2 regions of the Lysobacter korlensis genome follow, and region 1 is predicted to be linked to the other one. Evidence: riboswitches for the same ligand, from Rfam matches in the RefSeq annotation. Region 1 holds a riboswitch; the other holds the start of a gene.

Region 1 (7,645 bases):
CGAACCGGGCGTACCCGAGCAGCGCGTTCAGGTTCGCGCCGTCGACGTACACCTGCCCGCCCGCCTCGTGCACCGCATCCGTGACCGCCCGGATCTCGTGCTCGTACACGCCGTGGGTCGATGGGTAGGTGACCATGAGCGCAGCCAGCTCGCCGGCGTGCTCGTCGATCCTGGCGTGCAGGTCGTCGAGGTCGACGTTGCCGTACTCGTCCGTCCTGACCACCACGACGCGCATCCCGGCGAGCACGGCGCTTGCGGCGTTGGTGCCGTGCGCACTCTGCGGGATGAGGCAGATGTTCCGCTGGTCGTCGCCGTTCGCGAGGTGGTAGCCGCGGATCGCGAGGAGACCCGCGAGCTCGCCCTGACTCCCCGCGTTGGGCTGCAGCGAGACGGTGTCGTACCCGGTGAGCTCGGCCAGCCAGGTCTCGAGGTGCGAGATGAGCACCATGTAGCCCGTGACGTCCTCGGTCGGCGCGAACGGGTGGATCTCCGCGAACTCCGGCCAGGTCACCGCCGCCATCTCCGTGGCCGAGTTGAGCTTCATCGTGCACGAGCCGAGCGGGATCATCCCGCGGTCGAGCGCGTAGTCCTTGTCGGCGAGGTACTTGAGGTACCGCATCATGGCCGTCTCGGTGCGGTGCGTGTTGAAGACCGGGTGCGTGAGGAAGTCGGTCGTGCGGCGGAGATCCTCGGGCACCCCGGTCGATGAGTACTCCGCCCAGCCTCCGCCCATGCCGAACGACGCCGCGAGGGCGTCATCCAGCTCGAGGTGAGACGTGCCACTGCGCCCGCCGATCACTCCCGTCTCCGCCGTCGCCTCGTCGAAGCTGAGCGAGACCGTGTCGTCGTCGACGAGGTGCAGCAGCAGGTCGCGTTCCAGCGCGGCGGCGACGATCTCGGCCGCGCGGCCCGGAGTACGCACCGTCAGGGTGTCGAAGTAGGAGTCGTGCACGATCTCGAACCCGGCCCGCTTCAGCCGGTCGGCGAATGCGCGGGTCTTCCGGGCTACGTTCCACGCGATCCTGGTGAGCCCGCCGGGCCCGTGGTACACCGCGTACATCGACGCGAGAATGGCGAGCAGCACCTGCGCCGTGCAGATGTTGCTGGTGGCCTTCTCCCGGCGGATGTGCTGCTCCCGTGCCTGCAGGCTCAGCCGGTAGGCGGGGTGTCCGTCGGCATCCTTCGACACGCCGACCAGCCGGCCCGGGAGCTGCCGCTCGAGGCCGGCGCGGACGGCCATGTAGCCGGCGTGCGGTCCGCCGAAGCCCATGGGCACGCCGAAGCGCTGGCTGGTGCCGACGGCGACGTCCGCGCCCAGGTCTCCCGGCGAGGCGACCATCGTCAGCGCGAGCAGGTCGGCTGCGACGATCGCGAGACCGCCGGCATCGTGCACGGCGTCGATCACGGCGGTGGGGTTCCAGACCCGGCCGGACGCGCCGGGGTACTGCACGAAGACCCCGAACGCCTCTGGGAGGGACGCCTCGGCCGCTGAGCCGGTCGACCCGTCGATCGGTACCGGGACCGCGCCGTCTTCGGAGGTGGTCCCCTCGACAGGCTCAGGGAGCGTGCCCGAACCGGGCTCAGGGGTGGTGAAGTCGACCTCCACCAGGTCGATGCCCACCGCCTCCGCGCGGGTCGTGAGCACGGCCTTCGTCTGGGGGAAGGCATCCGCGTCGACCAGGAACACGTTCGACGGCGACTTCGAAGCCCGGCGGGCGAGCAGCATCCCCTCGACCACGGCGGTCGCCTCGTCGAGCATCGATGCGTTCGCCGTCGCCATCCCGGTGAGATCGGACACCATCGTCTGGAAGTTGATCAGCGCTTCCAGCCGGCCCTGCGAGATCTCCGGCTGGTAGGGCGTGTACGCCGTGTACCAGCTCGGGTTCTCGAGCACGTTGCGCTGAATCACCGACGGCGTCAGGGTTCCGTAATAGCCCAGTCCGATCATCGAGCGGCGGACCTTGTTGTGACGGGCGATCGCACGCAGCTCGGCGAGCGCCTCCCGCTCGGTTGCGGCCTTCGGGATCGAGCTCTCCGCGACGGGCAGGGCGCGGATCGACTCCGGGACGGCGGCGTGCACCAGATCCTCGACCGTGTCGTAGCCGAGCACCGAGAGCATCTGCAGCTGGGCAACGGAATCCGTTCCGATGTGCCGGTCCGTGAAGGGGGTGCTCACTGCTCGCCGACCAGCTTCTCGTACTCGTCGGCGCTGAGCAGCTGCGGCAGCTCGGAGAAGCGCACCTTCAGCAGCCAGCCGACGCCGTAGGGGTCGCTGTTGACGAGCTCCGGCTTCGACAGCACGTCGTCGTTGCGCTCGAGCACCTCACCGCTGACCGGGGCGAACAGCTCCCCGACCGACTTCGTCGACTCGATCTCGCCGATGACCGCTCCCGCGGTGAGCGCGTCCCCTGCGGACGGCAGGTCGACGTAGACGACGTCACCGAGCTGGTCCGCGGCGTAGGAGGTGACGCCGACCGTCGCGGTGTCGCCTTCCACGTCGACCCACTCGTGCTCGGCGGTGAACAGCAGTCCGGTGGGGGCGTTCATGATGCTGCCTTTCGGGAGTAGAACGGACGCGCGGCGACCGTGGCTGGGATGCGCGTGCCGCGCACATCGACGGCGAGTCTGGTTCCCTCACCTGCGAATTCGGGGGCGACGTAGGCCATGGCGATCGGATGGCCGAGCGTCGGGGAGAGTGCACCGGAGGTCACGGTGCCGATCAGGCCGGCGCCGTCGCCGTCACCGTCGAGCACCGGGTACCCGGCGCGAGGCGCCCGGCGACCCTCCGCGGTGAGGCCCACGAGCACCGGTGCGCCGTCGTCCGGTCCCCGCTCGACGGCTGCTCGTCCGATGAACTCCGTCTGCTTGGTCAGGGCGACGGCGCGGGCGAGTCCAGCCTGCACCGGCTGCACATCGCTGCTCAGCTCGTGGCCATAGAGGGGCATGCCGGCCTCCAGACGGAGGGTGTCGCGGCTCGCGAGCCCGGCGGGGAGCAGGCCGCTGCCGGCACCGACCTCGCGGATCGCAGTCCACAGCTGCGCCGCGGCATCCGGGGCGAGAAACAGCTCGAAGCCGTCCTCGCCGGTGTAGCCGGTGCGGGCGACCAGAACCTCGTGCCCGTCGAAGCGGGCCGGCGCGCTTCGGTAGTAGCGGAGCTCGCCCAGCGGTGTCTCGAGTGGCTGCTCCAGGTTCTCGAGAATCTCCCGCGACTTCGGCCCCTGCAGCGCGATCAGCGCGATGTCGTCGCTCTCGTCGAACACATCGCAGGTGAACGGTGAGCACCGGTTGCGCAGCTCCTCGGCGACGAGCTCCCGGTTCGAGGCGTTCGCGACCACAAGGTAGCGATCGCTGCCGGTGCGGTACACGACCAAGTCGTCGAGAATGCCGCCCTGCTCATCGAGCAGCAGCGAGTACTTGGCCTGGCCGGCCACGATCGCTGACAGGTCGGCGCTGAGTGCGTAGTCGAGGGCGGCCGCCGCCTCGGGTCCGACCACCACGATCTCGCCCATGTGCGACAGGTCGAAGAGGCCCGCCGCGGTGCGGACGGCGTGATGCTCGGCCAGATCCGAGCTGTACCTGACCGGCATCTGCCAGCCGGCGAAGTCGGTGAAGCTCGCTCCGGCATCGGCATGGAGCTGGTGGAGCGGAGAGAGGCCTATCGTCACTGAGTTCTCCTGGCGCGCGAGGGCTGCGGGTGGAACTCCCCCTCTGTCATCTGCCTGAGAGCTTCGCGTCGGGGTCGCCGTCGCTTTCACCGTGGGCGGAATCGAGCGAAGCTCGATTCGCTTTTCAGAGTGGCCAGTGCGGTGCGGTACAGATACCTGAGAGATTGGCGGGGAGGCTTGCTCCTTCGGTGCCCCTGGTGGGGCTCTCCCGCATCGCGTTCGCGGCCCGGTGTTCGGTTGTGGTCATGAGCCTACCAACCGTCCGGGCGCGCAGCGGCTCCGGTGCTCAGTGCGAGTCGTCGTCGTCGCGGTTGCTGCGGAAGTACCGCACCGCCTGAAGGATCAGCACGACCACTGTGGCGACCGCGGCGAGGACGAACAGCCCGCCTACCCACGGTGGCGTGCCGGGCGGCGCGGGGATGGGGAACATCGGCTGCATGGCCTTCACGCTACCTCGCGAGCGTCTGCCGCGCGGGTACGGTCGAGGGGTGGAGCGCCTTCTCGAGACCTCGCTCGGGCCGGCACGGATCACCGTGTCCGCCGCCGACGAGCCCCGTGCCGTCCTGTGGCTGGGCCACGGCGCCGGAGGCGGAATCGACTCCCGCGACCTTCTCGCCGTGGCGAAGGCGCTGCCGGCCGAAGGCATCACCGTCGTCCGCCACGAGCAGCCATGGCGGCTCGCCGGCAGGAAGGTCGCGGTCCGGCCGCCGATGCTGGACATCGGATGGCTGGAGTCGGCCCCGACGGTGCTCGAGCTCGCGAACGGCGTGCCGCTGTTCGTCGGTGGCCGCAGCGCCGGTGCGCGGGTCGGCTGCCGGACCGCGGGCGCACTGGGGGCCGCGGCGGTCGTGTGCCTGGGCTTCCCGCTGCATCCTCCGGGGAAGCCGGAGAAGTCACGGCTGGAGGAGCTGCTGACCCCTGACGTGCCGGTGCTCGTGGTGCAGGGCGAGCACGACACGTTCGGATCCGCGGCGCAGGTGCGCCGGGAGACGGAGGGCGAAACCAGCATCCGGGTGGTCGAGGTGCCGAAGGCCGATCACGGCCTCCGCGTCGCGGCCCGCTCCGGCGTCGACGTCAACGACATCGTGACGTCGGCAGTGCGGCAGTTCGTCGACGAGGTCCTGGCCGGCTGACCGTGCGGTCCACGCCGGGACGCGGCGATGACTGCGGGTGTGCCGGATGATCGCGCGATTACGCGTTCATCCGACACGAGCGCGTTCATCCGGCACGAAGCGGGACCCGCCTATGCGCCGCCGACCTTCTTGTCGGCAGCGTCCTCCGCGCTGTCGATCTTGTCGCCGTACTTGCCGCCGCTTGCCCTGTCCGCCGCGTCGCCGCCCTTCTCGAGCGCGTCGTCGCTCATCTGTTCGCCCTTCTCGCTCTTCGCGAAGTCGTTCGCCTTGTCTCCGAGGCCTCCGAGGTCCATGGTGTTCTCCTGTCACTGACGCGGTGCCGCAGGCGCGGCCGCCGCCTCAGTCTCGTTCGCCGCCGCCTCACCCAGGACCGGCACCCGGTCGACGCTGATCGAGTTCGGAGCGCGCGCACAGGCCGAGTCCACGCCACGGCGTAACAGTCGCCCGAGCCGCCGACGGAGACCCTAGGTTCGTGTGCATGCGCATCGACGACCACGGCGACATCCGCGTGCTGCACCTCGACCCCGACGGCCCGCTCGTCTCCACATCGGACGACGCCTCCGACCTCATCGGCAACGCATGGTCCGAGGGGATCAGCACCATCGCGATCCCGGTGTCTCGGCTCGACCCCGGCTTCTTCGATCTCAGCACGCGGAAGGCCGGGGAGATCACCCAGAAGCTGGTGAACTACCGACTGCGCCTCGTCGTGGTCGGCGACGTGTCCGTTTTCGAAGCGGCGAGCGGAGCGTTCCGCGACTACGTCTGGGAGTCCAACCGCAGCCAGCACGTCTGGTTCGTGACGGACGAGGCCGCCCTGGCGGAGCGTCTCGCTCGCTGAACACCGTCGCGCTGAGCCGGGTGAGCCGTCGATCGCGGTCCCGGACGCAGTCCGCGGCCGACGTTCCTGGACCGACGTTCATGGATCTCAGAGCCACCGTCCAGCGGTGATGGTGCCTCGAGTGCGACCGTCATCTCATGGACAGATCGAATCAGGGCGAGGGCGCCGCCGAGGGTTTCGACCCGACGAACGGCATGGTCGACGGACTCGAGGGCGACTCGGACGGCACTGCCGAGGCTGACACGCGCAGCGAGGCCGAGCGAGGTGCCGACGACGACGCTGACGACGAAGGAGGCGTGGGATTCCCTGCCGCCGGACAGGGACCGCAACTCAGGTCGATGGGCGGCCTGTAGAGCCGAGCAATCCCGTCCGGCACGCCGAGCGGGCCGGCGCCCATAAGGAGCGCGGATCCGTCCCGCACCGGCGGTGCGTACGCTGGCCTCGTGCGTCTCCGTCCGCCCTCCCAGCGCAATCGGCGGCCGATGGAACTGACACCGCGCGAACGACTGCCCCGCGACGTGCTCGTGCTCGGCGCGGTCGCGTTCTTCGTGATGCTGGGCTTCGGTGTCGTGATCCCCGTGCTTCCGGTGTTCGTGCGGCAGTTCGGCGTCGGGTACCTCGAGGTCGGCGCCGTGGTGTCCGCCTTCGCGCTGATGCGGCTCGCGATGACCCCGTTCACCGGGTGGCTGATCGACCGCGTCGGCGAGCGCACGATGCTGTCCGTCGGCATCGGCCTCGTCGCGGTGTCGAGCGCGCTCGTGGGCCTCGCGCAGAGCTATGTCGAGGTACTGCTTCTGCGCGGAGCGGGCGGGATCGGATCGGCGCTCTTCTCCGTGTCGGCGATGTCGCTGCTGTTCGCTGCAACCGCTCCGTCGATGCGCGGTCGTGCGATGAGCTTCTACCACGGCGGCTTCCTGATCGGCGGGATGGCGGGCCCGGCGGTCGGCGGGCTGCTCGCCGTGATCTCGCTCCGGGCGCCGTTCTTCTTCTACGCCGCGACGCTCACCATCGCGGGACTGATCGGGCTGCTGATGCTGCGCACCAGCCGCGGGGCCGATGCCGGCGACGCACCGGCGCGCGTGCCCCTGCCGACGGTGCTCCGGGATGTCCGCTTCCGTGCCGCCTGCCTCGCGAACTTCGCGCAGGGCTGGGGGTCGATGGGGGTGCGCAGCGCGCTGATCCCGGTGCTCGTCGTCGAGCTGCTGCACGAGTCGCCGGCGTGGACGGGCGTCGCGTTCGCGATCGCGGCGGTGGCGCAGACGCTGGCGCTCGCCCCGGCCGGGCGGTTCATCGACACGGTGGGACGCCGACCCGCGCTGGTGGTCGCGTTCACGGTGACCGGCGGCGTGATGCTCGCGATCCCGTTCGTCTCGTCGCTGCCGTTGCTGATCGGACTGCTGTGCGTCTACGGTGCCGCCGCGGCGTTCCTCGGGCCTGCCTCTGCGGCATCCGTCGGCGACGCGGCGGGACCGCGGAATGCGCGGCCGCTGGCGATCTACTCCGCGTTCTCGGACGCCGGCACCATCCTCGGCCCTCTCGCGGCGGGAGCGCTTCTCGACGCGTTCTCGTATCCGGCGGCGTTCGCGTCTGCGACGCTGTTCATGGTGCTCGCGGCGGCGTACGCGCTGCGGATGCCGCGGCGTGACCACGCGGCCTCACTTCCGTGACCGCGGGGGCGGTGGCACCATGAGCGGCATGATCGAGGTGAAACCGGCCCACGACTTCGGCGACATGGCGACGATGTTCGCGCCGAAGAATCCGGAGTCCTCGGTGTGCTGGTGCCTCTCCTGGCGGTTGGGCTCGAAGGAGAACCGGTCGCTTGTCGGCTCGCAGCGCGCGGAGAAGGTGCGGGAGCTCTGCGCCCGCGATCTGGCGCCGGGCGTGCTGGCGTACCGCGACGGTGAGGTCGCCGGCTGGGCGGGCATCGCGCCGCGCGCGGAGCTGCACCCGTTCGCGAACTCGAGGAAGATCCCGCACCTCGACGACCTGCCGGTGTGGTCGCTGTGGTG
Region 2 (7,645 bases), on a different contig from region 1:
CGCGCTCAACGTCACCGGCCCGCTCACCACGAACCTGCTGACCGGTACCGCCGGTGGCGGCGCGGTGCTCGGCGGCGCGAACCAGATCGGGCAGCTTGGGGCGTTCACCACGTCGAGGCTCACCCTCCGCAACGCACGCGCGCTGACGGTCTCGGGTGTGGTCAACGCCGGCACCGGCGACGCATCGATCGCCGTGACGGGCGGCAATCTCGAGATCGGTGCGGCCGGCCAAGTGCGCGGAGCCGGTGTCGACCTGTCGACCGATGCGAACTTCATCAACGCCTCGGGCTCGGATGCGGTCGTCGCATCCAATCGTTGGGTGATCTACTCGCAGGCTCCGGCCGGCAACGTGTTCGACAACCTCAACAGCAACAATACGGCGATCTGGAACGCGACGCGCGCCACGCTCGCTCCGGCGGCAGTCAACGCCAACCGCTACGTGTTCGCGTTCCAGCCGCGGCTGACGCTGACCACCGGCAACGTGAGCAAGGTCTACGGCACCGACCTGACGTCCAACCCGGGCGTTGCGTTCACGATCAGCGGCTACCAGCCGGGCGTTGCCGGCGCGTTCCTCGCCGACACCCAGGCGTCGGTATTCAACGGCACGCCGCGCGTGACCTCCGACGGCTTCGCGCCGCGTGCGTCGGTCAACGGTGGGCCATACGGCATCACGGTCGATCCGAACTCGCTCGCGACCAACAGCGGCTATGCGGTCGACGTGTCGAACGCGGGCAGGGTGACGGTCACGCCGCTCGGCATCACCGGCACCGTCAACGTCGACAACAAAACGTACGACGGCAGCACGGCGGGAATGGGCGCGGTGGTGTTGAACGGCGTTCTTTCGGGCGACGCAGTTGGCACGGGCGGCACGACCTTCACCTTCGCCGACAAGAACGCAGGCACCGGCAAAACCGTCAACATCAGCGGTACGAGCCTCACGGGTGCCGACGCTGGCAACTACACGCTGACGCTGCCGGCGACTGCGGTGGCGGACATCCTGCGCCGTGCACTCGTGGCGGGCTTCGTGGTCGATAACAAGACCTACGACGGCACCACCACCGCGACCGGGGCCGTCACTCTGAACGGCGCGGTTGCCGGAGATGCGGTGGGGACCACGGGCACCGCCTTCGCGTTCCTCGATCCGAACGCCGGCACGGGCAAGGCCGTTAACGCGAGTGGCACGACATTGACCGGTGCGGATGCCGGCAACTACACCTTGACGCTTCCCGGCAGCGTCGTCGCCGACATCCTGCAGCGCGCGATCACGGTCACCGCCGATCCGAAGATGAAGCAGGTCGGCAATCCCGACCCGGCACTGACGTACACGATCACCAACGGATCGATCGTGACGGGTGACTCGCTCAGCGGCTCGCTGACCCGTCAGCCGGGCGAGTCTGCGGGTTCGTATGCGATCCAGCAGGGCACGCTGAACGCGTCGTCGAACTACCGCCTCACGTTCGTCGGCTCGACGCTGACGATCACGGAAGAAGCGGTGCTGCCCGAGCCGCCGCCGGTGGGTGTCATCGCGACGAACTCGTTCGCGAGCGAAACGACGGACCTGCTCGATCGCATCGACGACCGCACGCCCGGCGCGATGTTGCAGGCCGCTGCGCTCGAAGTGATCGACGAGCGCGACGACTGCGAAAGCGCGGACGGCCAGCGCACGGCCTGCCCGAGCTCGCAGCCCCGGTAAAACCAGCGCACGGCGGTAACACGTCGTAACGAAAAGGCCCCGCAATGCGGGGCCTTTTCGTGTCCGGCGTTAACGCGGGCCGGCCGCTGGTTTGTTTCGCATCGCAACCGACGTCGGCCTCGACCGGTCACCCGGCCAGGCCGACGCGGCGCGCGACTTACATCACATTCGGCTCGCTGAACGCCTCGATCTCTTCGAACTCGCTGATCGGCACGCAGCTGCAGAACACGTTCTTGTCGCCGTAGACATTGTCGACGCGCGCGACCGGCGGCCAGTACTTCTGCTGCCGCAGCGAAGCTAGCGGGAAGACGGCCAACTCACGCGAATAGCCGTGCGTCCATTCCGCCGCCATCACCGCATTCGCGGTGTGCGGTGCGTGCTTGAGCGGGTTGTCCTCGCGATCCATACGGCCTTCCTCGACCGCGCGGATCTCGTCGCGGATCTGGATCATCGCGTCGATGAACCGATCCAGCTCGTGCAGCGCCTCGCTCTCGGTTGGCTCGACCATCAGCGTGCCCGCGACCGGGAAGCTCAGCGTCGGTGCGTGGAAGCCAAAGTCGATCAGGCGCTTGGCCACGTCCTCGGCGCTGATGCCCGTCGCGTCCTTGATCGGGCGCAAGTCGAGGATGCACTCGTGCGCGACAAGGTCGTTGCGACCGGTGTAGAGCGTCTCGTAATGCGGCGCGAGGCGCTTGGCGACGTAGTTCGCGTTGAGCAGCGCAACCTGGGTCGCGCGGCGCAGCCCTTCGGCGCCCATCATCGTGACGTACATCCAGCTGATCGGCAGGATCGAGGCGGAACCGAACGTCGCCGCCGACACCATGCCGACCGGGGCATCGCTACCGAACGCACGCGGCAGGAACGGTGCAAGGTGCTCCTTGACCGCGCACGGGCCGACGCCCGGGCCGCCGCCGCCGTGCGGGATGCAGAACGTCTTGTGCAGGTTGAGGTGCGATACGTCCGAGCCCCACTTGCCGGGCTTGGCGACGCCGACAAGTGCATTCATGTTCGCGCCGTCGGTGTACACCTGGCCGCCGTGCTTGTGCACGATCTCGCAGATCGCAACGATGTCCTCCTCGAACACGCCATGCGTGGACGGGTAGGTGATCATCAGCGCGGCAAGGCGGTCGCTGTACTTCTCGGCCTTCGCGCGCATGTCCTCGACGTCGACATTGCCGTTCGCGTCGCACTTGGTCACCACGACCTGCATGCCGCACATCTGCGCCGAGGCGGGGTTCGTGCCATGCGCGGACTCGGGGATCAGGCAGACGTCACGATGGCTCTCGCCGCGCGAGGCGTGGTATGCCTGGATCGCGAGCAGGCCCGCGAACTCGCCCTGCGCGCCGGAGTTCGGCTGCAGGCTGACCGCGTCGTAGCCGGTGCATTCGACCAGCATCGCTTCGAGTTCGGTGATCAGCTGGTGGTAGCCCTCGCTCTGGTCGGTCGGCGCGAACGGATGGATGTTCGCGAACTCCGGCCACGTGACCGGGATCATCTCGGCCGTCGCGTTGAGCTTCATCGTGCAGCTGCCGAGCGGGATCATCGTGCGGTCGAGCGCGAGGTCCTTGTCCGACAGCGAGCGCATGTAGCGCAGCAGTTCGTGTTCGCTGTGGTGCGTGTTGAACACCGGGTGTTGCAGGAACTTGCTGGTGCGCAGCAGGCCAGACGGCAGGGAGTCGGCGGCGCTGGAATCGAGCGCATCGACATCCGTGATGTGCGCCCCGAACAGCGCGGCGATGTCCACCACGTCCTGTCGCGTCGTCGTCTCGTCGAGGCTGATGCCGAGGCTGCGGCCGTCGATCTCGCGCAGGTTGATACCGGCTTCCCGTGCCTTCGCATGGATTGCGGCGGCGTCGACATCGACCACGTGCAGCGTGTCGAAGAAGTCCGGGCCCACGGTCACGCGGGCCTGGCGCAGCGCGGCAGCGAGGATCGCGGCCAGGCGGTGCGTGCGGCGTGCGATGCGGGTCAGGCCTTCGGCACCGTGGTACACCGCGTACATGCTGGCCATGACGGCGAGCAGGACCTGCGCGGTGCAGATGTTCGACGTGGCCTTCTCGCGGCGGATGTGCTGCTCGCGCGTCTGCAGCGTGAGGCGATAGGCCGGCTTGCCCTCGGCGTCGATCGACACGCCGATCAGGCGCCCCGGCATCGAGCGCTTGTACGCATCGCGGCAGGCAAGGAACGCCGCATGCGGGCCGCCGAAACCGAACGGCACGCCGAAGCGCTGACTATTGCCGACTACGATGTCCGCACCCCATTCACCGGGCGCCGCGATCAGCGTCAATGCGAGCAGGTCGGTCGCGACCGCGACCAGGCCGCCGCGTGCGTGCACGGCTTCGGCGAGTGCCGCGTAATCGTGGATCTGGCCGAACGTGTTCGGGTACTGCAGCAGCACGCCGAAGCAGTCGACATTCGTCACTTCGCTCTCGTCGCCGACATGCAGCTCGATCTCGACGCCGGCCGCGCGCGTGCGCAGCACTTCCAGCGTCTGCGGGTGGACGCCGCTGGAGACGAAGAACACGTTCGACTTCGACTTGCACATGCGCTTGGCAAGCGTCATCGCCTCGGCCGCCGCGGTGCCCTCGTCGAGCAGCGAAGCGTTCGAGATCTCCATGCCCGTCAGGTCGGCGCACATGGTCTGGAAGTTGATCAGCGCTTCCATGCGGCCCTGCGAGATCTCGGCCTGGTACGGCGTGTAGGCCGTGTACCACGCCGGGTTCTCGAGGATGTTGCGCAGGATGACCTTCGGCGTATGCGTGCCGTAATAGCCCTGGCCGATGTAGCTGCGGAACACGCGGTTGCGCTTGGCGAGCGTGCGGATCTTGGCGAGCGCTTCTTCTTCGGTGATCGGCTCGGGCAGCGCGAGCGGCGTGGCCGACTTGATCGAGCCCGGTACGATCGCATCGGTCAACGCGTCGAGCGACTCGTAACCGACCACGCGCAGCATGTGCGCGATCTCGGCATCGTTCGGTCCGATATGGCGCTCGATGAATGCGCCGTGGTGTTCGAGTGCGCGCAGCGAAGTGCCGGCGGGGATCGGGGTGGAACTCTGGTTCATGACGGAGGCGTCCGAAGGCTGCGTGCATGCCACACGCGGGGCGCCCCTCTGTCCTTTTGCCTGAGAGTTTGGAAGCGGCCCCGGCTGGCTGCCGGGGCAGCGGGGGAGGGCGCTTCTTGCCCCTTCGGCGCCGGATTGAACCGGTCTCTCCAGAGTTGTGTACGCGGCGGTCGTGGGGCCTGAGCGATTGCGGGCGTTTGCGCCTTCGGCAGCGGGACCGTGCCCGCTTCTCCCACCGCGTGCTGCTGGCGGGATTATAGACGTGCCGGCCGCGTGAAGGCCCGGCCCGCTTGCGGCTTTACTGCCCGCGGGCGCGGTCGGCCGGTTGGGGTTAAGTCTGGCCGCGGCCTGCAACCGCGGGTACTGCGCACTACGCACTGCGCCCATATGGCACGACCGTAAGTCGCCTCCGTCGCGCCTCGGGCGCGAAAGGCCGCAAGGTGCAGGCGGAACACGCGCACTGTGGATCGCGCCCGCCCAGCGCCGCAAACGCGGGCGTACCCGCCCGCGCGAGCCTGCGGGCGAGGCCGCAGCGAACGGACGAGGCGGGCGATTGGCGGCCGATGGAACGCAACGCCCCGGTGGAATAACGAAGGCGCCGCCCCTGAGTCGTTAAGCTAGCCCGCCGTCCCGCGCCCATGATGATGCCCCGTTCCACCCCGGCCCTCCCGGTCCGCCGGCTCGCGTTGCTGCTCGGTGGGCTGGCGATGTTCGGCCCGTTCTCGATCGACACGATCTTCCCCGCGTTCCCGCAGATCGGTGCCCAGCTCGGGGCCGACAAGGTGGCGATGCAGCAGACGATCAGCGTGTACCTGATCGCCTACGCGCTGATGAGCATCGTGCACGGCCCGCTGTCGGACGCGATCGGCCGGCGCCGCGTGATCCTCGGCGGCCTCGCCGTGTTCACGCTCGCGTCGGTCGGCTGCGCGCTTGCGACCGATCTGCCCACGCTGCTCGCGTTCCGCGCGCTGCAGGGCCTGTCTTCGGGGGTCGGGCTGATCGTGGGCCGCGCGGTGATTCGCGACGTGCTCAACGGTGACGACGCGCAGCGGCTGATGAGCCAGGTGTCGATGATCTTCGGCATCGCCCCGGCGATCGCGCCGATCATCGGCGGCTGGATCCTCGGCTGGAGCCGCTGGCCGGCGATCTTCTGGTTTCTGGTCGCGTTCGGGCTGGCGCTGCTGATCGCCACGGCCCGCTGGCTGCCGGAGACGCACCTGCCCGAGCAGCGGCGGTCGCTGCGTCCGGTCGGGCTGATCCGTGACTACGCCGGCATCTTCCGCAACGCCCGCTTCCAGCGGCTCGCGGCGGCAAGCGCGTTCAACTTCAGCGCGCTGTTTCTCTACATCGCGTCCGCGCCCGCGTTCGTGCTCGACATCCTGAGGCTGGACGAGCGGCAGTTCGCCTGGTTCTTCGTGCCCACGATTGGCGGCATGGTGCTCGGCGCCTTCATGTCCGGCCGGGCCGCGGGGCGCATTTCCGGCGAGCGCCTCGTCGCGATCGGCTTCGCCTGCAGCGCCGTCGCGATGATGTTCAACCTCGGCTACAACCTGCTGGTCGACGTGCCCAGCGTGCCGATCGCGGTGCTGCCGATGAGCCTCAACGCATTCGGCATCGCGCTCGTGTTTCCGATCATCACGCTGTCGATCCTCGACATGTACCCGCAGCAGCGCGGCGCGGCCTCGTCGCTGCAGGCATTCACCAGTCTGGTTCTCAATGCCGTCGTTGCGGGTCTGCTGTCGCCTTGGCTCAGCAGCGATCCGCTCGCTCTCGCGGCCGGCGCGGCGGCGTTCATGGCGGTCGGCTGGTGCTTCTGGCGCTGGGAGCGGCAGGTGCGGCGGCGGTCGATCGATTCTTCGGGCGAGCAGCCTGCGATGCCGAGCGAGATCGTCTAGGCCCATGGGTCTGCAGCCGGCGGCGGAATGGAGCAAGCCGCGCCCGCCTCGGCTGGTTGGCCCATCGGACGCGACGAAGCGCGCGACCGCTTCGCCAAAAGGAAAGGCCGGCATTCGCCGGCCTTTCGGTGCCACCAGTGGCTGAGGCTCAGCCCGCGATCGGCGGTGTCGCCGGCTTGGCAGGTGCGGCCGGCGCTGCCGGGCCCGTTGCCGGTGCCACCGGGCTGGCTGCCGGAGCCGGCGTCGCGTTCGCCTGCCAGCCGCAGGTGCGGCCCTCGTTCTGCTGCTTCAGCCAGGTCTGCAGCGGTGCGAAATACTCGAGCACGGCGGAGGCATCCATCTTCTCGCCACCGGTCAGCTCCTTGAGCGTCTGCTGCCACGGCTGGCTCGCGCCCTTGCTCAGCATCGCCTGGAACTTCTGGCCGGCTTCCTTGTTGCCGTAGAAGCTGCATTCGTACAACGGGCCCTTGAAGCCCGACGCGTCGCACAGCGCCTTGTAGAACTGGAACTGCAGCACGTGCGAGAGGAAATAACGCGTGTACGGCGTGTTGCCCGGCACGTGGTACTTCGCGCCCGCATCGAAGAACTGCTCGCCGCGTGCCTCGACCGGGGCGACGCCCTGGTACTTCGCCTTCAGATCCCACCAGGCCTTGTTGTACTCGCCGGGCTTGATCGAACCATCGAACACACCCCAGCGCCAGCGATCGATCATCAGGCCGAACGGCATGAACGAGACCTTCGCCAGCGCCATACGCATCTGCGCGTTGATCAGCGCTTCGTTGGTCTGCTGCTGCTCGCCCACGAGGCCGATCGACTGCAGGTACTGCGGCGTCATCGCGAGCACGATGGTGTCGCCGATCGCTTCGTGGAAGCCGTCATGCGCGCCCTGCTGGAAGATCGGCGGCAGCTTGTTGTATGCGAGGTAGTAATAGACGTGGCCGAGCTCGTGGTAGATCGTCGTGAAATCTTCCTCGTTCGGCTTGATGCACATCTTCG

What was found. Region 1 has a riboswitch for glycine ahead of gcvT (glycine cleavage system aminomethyltransferase GcvT). Riboswitches for the same ligand answer to the same signal wherever they lie in the genome.
Region 2: another riboswitch for glycine. It lies ahead of gcvP (aminomethyl-transferring glycine dehydrogenase); the one in region 1 lies ahead of gcvT (glycine cleavage system aminomethyltransferase GcvT).

What each region holds. Positions count from the first base shown of each region.
Region 1 is NZ_JBHLTG010000012.1:51,679-59,323, forward strand. Features, by position in the region: gene gcvP (aminomethyl-transferring glycine dehydrogenase) at 1-2,176, opposite strand, end outside; gene gcvH (glycine cleavage system protein GcvH) at 2,173-2,547, opposite strand; gene gcvT (glycine cleavage system aminomethyltransferase GcvT) at 2,544-3,665, opposite strand; glycine riboswitch at 3,702-3,798, opposite strand; glycine riboswitch at 3,800-3,886, opposite strand; gene ACFFGH_RS30930 (hypothetical protein) at 3,952-4,104, opposite strand; gene ACFFGH_RS30935 (alpha/beta hydrolase family protein) at 4,154-4,798, shown strand; gene ACFFGH_RS30940 (antitoxin) at 4,909-5,091, opposite strand; gene ACFFGH_RS30945 (DUF4180 domain-containing protein) at 5,277-5,636, shown strand; gene ACFFGH_RS30950 (hypothetical protein) at 5,774-5,989, shown strand; gene ACFFGH_RS30955 (MFS transporter) at 6,119-7,303, shown strand; gene ACFFGH_RS30960 (GNAT family N-acetyltransferase) at 7,332-7,645, shown strand, end outside.
Region 2 is NZ_JBHLTG010000001.1:1,336,804-1,344,448, forward strand. Features, by position in the region: gene ACFFGH_RS06095 (beta strand repeat-containing protein) at 1-1,693, shown strand, start outside; gene gcvP (aminomethyl-transferring glycine dehydrogenase) at 1,851-4,754, opposite strand; glycine riboswitch at 4,793-4,917, opposite strand; gene ACFFGH_RS06105 (multidrug effflux MFS transporter) at 5,399-6,649, shown strand; gene ACFFGH_RS06110 (M2 family metallopeptidase) at 6,798-7,645, opposite strand, start outside.